Methylosinus sp. H3A: one gene and its partner. Each later gene encodes a partner of the first gene's protein in a complex. Links are inferred from orthologs where the notes say so. Each region holds a gene or a part of one and is shown in the gene's direction. Other genes may lie near its edges.

Region 1 (2,948 bases):
CCGCGCAGCAGCTGGATCGGAACGCCCGTCACGGCCACGAAACGGTCGCTGTTGAGCGCGCTCGCAGGCCAGAACGGCGCCGGCGCGACGACGAGCCCGGCGCAAAAGGCGTAGAGCGCGAAGCCCGCGGCGGCGAGATAGGCGTAAGGGCGCGCGGCGGCGGCGAGCGCCGGCGCGCCGCCGGCGAAAACGAGAGCCGCGCCGAGCGCGCCGACGAAGCCGATCATATAACGCGCGACCGCCGCCGCCGAGGCGAGGCCGGCGACCGCCGCGACCACGATGATGATGAGCGCGAGCGGAACATGAATCCATCGGCCCGGCTTGCCGTCGCCGGCGGCGACCGCCTCCGATCGCGCGAATTCGAGCAAAAGGAGATAGGACGCGGTCATCAGCGCCTTGCGCGCGAATTCGAAAGCGAAGCCGTCGCCGATGACGAGCGCGAGCAGATCGAGCCATTCGACCGCGCCATGCGCGTAGCCGAAGAGGCCGAGCATGACCCAGCCTGCGCGGCGCGGGCCCTCGCCGGCTACGGCGAAGCAGATCGCGCCGAGCAGCAGAAAGGCCAAGCCATAGAAAAAGAAAATGAAATCGAGCTGTGCGTCGAAAAACGCCGATATGGTCTCACGCATTTTGCTTGCGCCGGCGCTCCCATTCGACGCGCCTGCGCGCGCCATTGTCGACAAATTGGCGAGGCGACGGAATCGTCAAGGCTCGGTGGACAACGGAGTCGGCGTCTCGATATTGAATCCAGAGGGCCGACGTGAGACTCTGCGCTCCACCGACATTGCGCTCGGCGCCTCGCTCGCGATGGCGTCGCTCGGAAACTGGCGTCGCTCGGAACATGACGTCGCAACGCAAGATCATCCACGTCGACATGGACGCCTTCTATGCGTCGGTCGAGCAGCGTGACAACCCACAGTTGCGCGGGCGGCCGGTCGCCGTCGGCTCGCCGCGCGAGCGCGGCGTCGTCGCCGCGGCGAGCTATGAGGCGCGCGCTTTCGGCGTGCGCTCGGCAATGCCATCCGTCACCGCGATCCGGCGGTGTCCCGAGCTCGTCTTCGTTCCGCCGCGCTTCGACGTCTATCGCGAAGTTTCGCGGCGAATTCGCGCGATCTTCTTCGACTATACGCCGCTCGTCGAGCCGCTCTCGCTCGACGAGGCCTATCTCGACGTCACCGAAAATCGCCGAGGCCTCCCCTCCGCGACGCATATCGCCGAAGAGATCAGAGCGCGCATTCGCGAAGAGACGCGCCTCACCGCCTCGGCCGGCGTCTCCTACAATAAATTTCTGGCCAAGCTCGCCTCGGATCAAAACAAGCCGGACGGGCTCTTCGTCGTCACGCCGCAAATGGGCGCCGCTTTCGTGGCCTCTCTGCCGATCGGCAAATTCCACGGCGTCGGGCCGGCGACGACGAAAAAGATGAACGCGCTCGGCATAGAGACCGGGCTCGATCTGCGCGCCAAGCCCCTGCCCTTTCTGCAAATGCATTTCGGCAAATCGGGGAGCTATTATTACGGAATCGCGCGCGGCGTCGACGATCGCCCCGTGCGGCCCGACCGCATTCGCAAGTCGATCGGCGCCGAAGTCACTTTCGCCCGCGATCTCCTCGCGCGCGAGGAGGCCGTCGCCGCGCTGGCGCCCATAGTGACGCGCGTTTTCACGCATTGCGAGGGTGCGCGCATCAGCGGCCGCACGGTGACGCTCAAAATCAAATATGCGGATTTTCAGCAGATCACGCGCCGCAGCACCGGCGCGGCGCCGATCGCCTCGCGCGGCGAGCTCGAAGCAGCCGCGCTGGCCTTGCTGCGCCCGCTGTTTCCTTCGGAGAAAGGCGTGCGCCTGCTCGGCGTCACGCTCTCCTCTCTCTGCCCCGCCGGCGGAAGCGCCGATCCGCAGCTGAGCCTCGCCGTATGAGCAGCCGAGAGTCTTTCCGCGTTTCCAACGCCGAACCGGCATCCACTTCGGCTGGAAACGCTCTTGCGAATGGCGAAGGGCGAGAGGCCGTCTATTCGCTCCTCAGGGCGCGGTCCAGGGATAGGTCCAGGTCTCGGTCAAAGTCTGAGAGCCTGCTTTGAGGAAGGCGCGAATATCCGCCGTCTGTCCGGATTTCACGACGATGTCGAACATCACGCGCATGCCGTCTATATGCGGATTGGCGGCGACGCTCGAGCGGATGACGACGCCATTCGCGGCCGAGGCGACGACCTCCACCTGCGAGGGATCATTGGCGTAGAAGGGCAGCTCGCCGCCGGCGAAATCGACGATGAACCGATGCGCGCCGGGCGTCATCGGCTCGCCGGAGCCCAGAGCCCGCGCAGGCGTCTCGAACGTATTCGCCGCGCGGCCATTGGGCGAAAGACGCGGCAGCTCGAGCAGAGAGGTGATACGATAGGCGTAGGAGAAGGGCTTGCCGATCTCCAGCGGCTGCGCGCCGACCCAGGCGGCGACGATATTGTCGTTGGTCTCGTCGAGCGTCGGCAGCTCCAGCAGCTCGACAGCGCCCTCGCCCCAGGCGTTCAGCGGCTCGATGAAATAGCTCGGCCGGCGCTCATAGGCGAGGTCTATATCCTGATAAGTCTCGAAATTGCGGTCGCGCTGCATGAGCCCGAAGCCGCGAATATTGGGATCGGAGAAGGAAGTGAGCCGGGCGATGGGCGCATTGGCGAGCGGGCGCCAGAGCCATTCCTTCGAATCGCCATGGACGAGCAAGCCGTCCGAATCATGCAGCTCGGTGCGGAAGCCGTCGCGCATGCGGCGATCGTTCTCGCCGGTGAGATACATGGAGGTGAGCGGCGCCAGGCCGAATTTCGCTTTGCGACGCGGGAACAAAGTCGCCTGCACGTCGATCGTGCTCTCCTGGCCGGTGGCGAGATCGAAACGATAGGCGCCCGTCGCCGCCTCGCCGTCGAGCAGAGCATAGATGGTGATGCGATTGCTTCCCGGCTGC
Region 2 (3,064 bases), 690 kb from region 1 along the record:
TAGAGCTCGAGAATCTGATCCTTGGAATATTTGTGCTCGAGCCAGAGTGCGAGGATCGCCTCCTGGATCTTGCGCGTGATGGTGCGCTCCTGAGTGAGGAACAAATTTTTGGCGAGCTGCTGGGTGAGCGTCGAGCCGCCCTGCATGCCGCCGCGCCCGGTGATATTTCGCGTCAGCGCGCGCGCTATGCCGATGGGGTCGACGCCCCAATGCGAATAGAAACGCCGGTCCTCTATGGCGACGAAGGCCTTGGGCAGATAGGGCGGCAGATCGCCGAGCCGCACCGCGGCTCCGCCCGTGTCGCCGCGATTGGCCAGCAATTCGCCGTCGGCCCCGAGAATGGCGATATTGGGCGGGCGTTTGGGGACAGCCAGAGTGTCGATCGGCGGCAGCTGCGCCGCATGATAGATGAACAGCCCGCCGACGCCGATCGCGCCCCAGATGGACAGCACCGCGCCCCAATAGACGAGCCCGCCGAGGCCGAAGGCGCTTCCGCCTTTGGCTTTCTTGGCCTTGGCGGCGCGCGGCGGAGCCTCGTCGAAATCGTCGTCCGGCGGCGGCGCGCTGCTGGGCGACGCGCTCTTGCCTGACGCGCTCTTGCCCGACCCACTCTTGCCCTTGCGTTTGGGTTTCGCCATGCGATCCTCTCGAGGGTCGGCGCGAAGATCGCCGCTCCCGTCGCCGTCGAAACGCGGTTCGCGGCGTTGTTTCTCGCGCGCCATGGGGGTCCGCCGCCTCGGGTTTCGTTCCGCCGCGACGTGAGTGCCCGCGGCCGACGCGAAGACTAGCTTTAATGCTGTCGATTTAAGGGCCGGTTAAGCAAAGCGACGGCGTCCTCCCTCGTCTCGACGGCAAAGCGGATAGGAACTTATGCACAGGCTCCGGTCGATCCCCCTGCGCCACTTGCGCTATTCGTTGCGGCTTGCCAAAGTCTCGCCCTTCGAGTGAAAACGCGGCACGGATCGAGCGCAATGAAAGTCACCATCGAGAGAGCGGCGCTGCTGCGCGCCCTCGGCCATGTTCACCGTGTTGTGGAGCGGCGCACGACCATTCCGATCCTCGCCAATGTGCTCATCGACGCCTCGGCCGGAGCTCTGCTCCTGAAGGCGACCGATCTCGATCTCGAGATCACCGAGAAAGTCCTGGCCGATGTGGCGCAGCCGGGGGCGACGACGCTTCCCGCCCATACGCTCTATGACATTGTCCGCAAATTGCCGGAGGGCGCGCAGGTCTCGCTCGAGGGGACCGGCGAGCAGGGCCAGCTGACTTTGCGCTCGGGCCGCTCGCGCTTCAGCCTGCAGAGCCTGCCGGAGAGCGATTTTCCCGATGTGACGTCGGGCGAGTTCTCGCATCGCTTCTCGCTGCCGCCGGCGGACCTCAAGAAGCTGATCTTGAAGACGCAATTCGCCATCTCCAGCGAGGAGACGCGCTATTATCTCAACGGCATCTACCTGCATGCGACCGAGGTCGAGGGCCATCAGCTGCTGCGCGCCGTGGCCACCGACGGCCATCGCCTCGCGCGCGTCGAGCTGCCGGCGCCGGCCGGCTCGACCGGGATGCCCGGCGTCATTCTGCCGCGCAAGGCCGTGAATGAAATTCTGCGCCTCGTCGAGGACGCCGAGGGCGCGGTGGAGATCGAGCTCTCCACCAATAAGATGCGCTTTTCCTTCGGCGAGACCGTGCTGACGACCAAGCTCATCGACGGCACTTTCCCCGATTACGGCCGCGTCATTCCTGCCGGCAACGACAAGCGCCTGACGGTCGAGCGCGGCGTGTTCCGCGAGGCGGTCGACCGCGTCTCCACCATCTCCTCCGAGCGTGGGCGGGCGGTGAAGCTCGCGCTCTCCGAGGGCAAGCTGGTGCTTTCGGTCACCAATCCCGATCAGGGCTCGGCGGTGGAGGAGATCGAGGCCGATTATGACGGGCCGCCGATCGATATCGGCTTCAACTCCCGCTATCTGCTCGACATCGCCGATCAGCTCGACAGCGACACGGCGCTGTTTCGCTTGGCCGACCCCGGCTCGCCGACGCTGATCCAGGACCGCGACGGCGCGAGCGCATTGTATGTATTGATGCCGATGCGCGTGTGAGGCTACCGGGCGTCGCTCTCCGCGGCGAATAATTTGCCTTCCTGTCGACGCGAGCCTATCTTTCCGCGCATGAGTTCCGCAGCCTTTGTTTTCGACCGCCTCGCCTATGTCGATCGCCTGAGGGAAGCCGGGGTCGACGAAAAGGAGGCGCGCGCTCACGCCGAGGCGCTGGACGTCGCCTTGCGCGACGGAGTCGCTTCGAAATCCGACATCGACCGGCTCGAAACGAAGATCAAGTCCGACATGGACCGGCTGGAAGCCAAGATCGACACGAGCTCGGCCAATCTGAAGGTCGAAATCCTGCGTTGGATGGTGGTGACGCAGCTCGCAGTCGGCGGGCTGTTGTTCGCGGCGTTGCGGTTTACCCGGTGAAGGGACGGCTGGTCGGAGCCGATTGCAGTTTATCGATATAATCGATACGCCTCACTTCAGCTCGAATTCCACCATCTCGATCGGCGCTTCCCCGGCGTTGCGCAGCGCGCGGGCGGGGCCGGCGTCGCGCCACTGAAAATCGCCGGGCTGCAGCGCCATATTCTGCCCGGCGCCGGCGGCGTCCGTCTCGATCAGCTCGCCGCCTTCGACGATGATCCGCACGCCCGGCGCGCTCTGCGTGAAAGCGGGGACGGTTTCTCCGGGCTTCAAGGCGAGGCGCCAGCCGCGCAGGCGCTCATTGTCGACAATCTGCTCGAAGCCGGCGGGGCGCGCCGAGGGCGCGCGGCCTTTCGGCGCCGGCTCCAAAAGCTCGAAGCCGACGATGCTCAGAGCGGCGTCTCCGACATTTTCCGCTTTATGGGTGAGGCTCTGTTTGGAAAAAGCGCCGAAGCCCACCGCGCCGCGGGGCCAACGGATCGACACCGGCTCGGCGTCGCCCCAATTCTGCACCAGGGTCGGGCTCTCGCGCACCACGACATAGGCGAAATCGCGGGAATGTTCGTGATAGGGCGCGACGCGATGGGGCGGCAGCAGCACATTCA

What was found.
Region 2: the proteins of dinB (region 1) and dnaN are in contact, whole or in part, in a solved structure (PDB 1OK7), measured with the Escherichia coli proteins. The link is inferred for Methylosinus sp. H3A from one-to-one orthologs.

The regions. Positions count from the first base shown.
Region 1 is NZ_JADNQW010000005.1:1,019,172-1,022,119, forward strand. The notes cover bases 1-2,878. They hold dinB (DNA polymerase IV), read left to right. Parts: upstream 1-841; coding sequence 842-1,915; downstream 1,916-2,878. Other genes in these bases: IY145_RS07905 (sensor domain-containing diguanylate cyclase), read right to left, coding at 1-629; IY145_RS07915 (glucan biosynthesis protein), read right to left, coding at 2,018-2,878. In the rest of the region: more of IY145_RS07915, read right to left, coding at 2,879-2,948. UniProt on the Escherichia coli protein: Poorly processive, error-prone DNA polymerase involved in translesion repair and untargeted mutagenesis. Copies undamaged DNA at stalled replication forks, which arise in vivo from mismatched or misaligned primer ends.
Region 2 is NZ_JADNQW010000005.1:325,889-328,952, reverse strand. Bases 37-3,030 are described here. They hold dnaN (DNA polymerase III subunit beta), read left to right. Parts: upstream 37-971; coding sequence 972-2,090; downstream 2,091-3,030. Other genes in these bases: IY145_RS04570 (hypothetical protein), read right to left, coding at 2,514-3,030; IY145_RS04575 (hypothetical protein), read left to right, coding at 2,160-2,462; IY145_RS04585 (transglycosylase domain-containing protein), read right to left, coding at 37-722. Outside these bases: more of IY145_RS04585, read right to left, coding at 1-36; more of IY145_RS04570, read right to left, coding at 3,031-3,064. UniProt on the Escherichia coli protein: Confers DNA tethering and processivity to DNA polymerases and other proteins. Acts as a clamp, forming a ring around DNA (a reaction catalyzed by the clamp-loading complex) which diffuses in an ATP-independent manner freely and bidirectionally along dsDNA.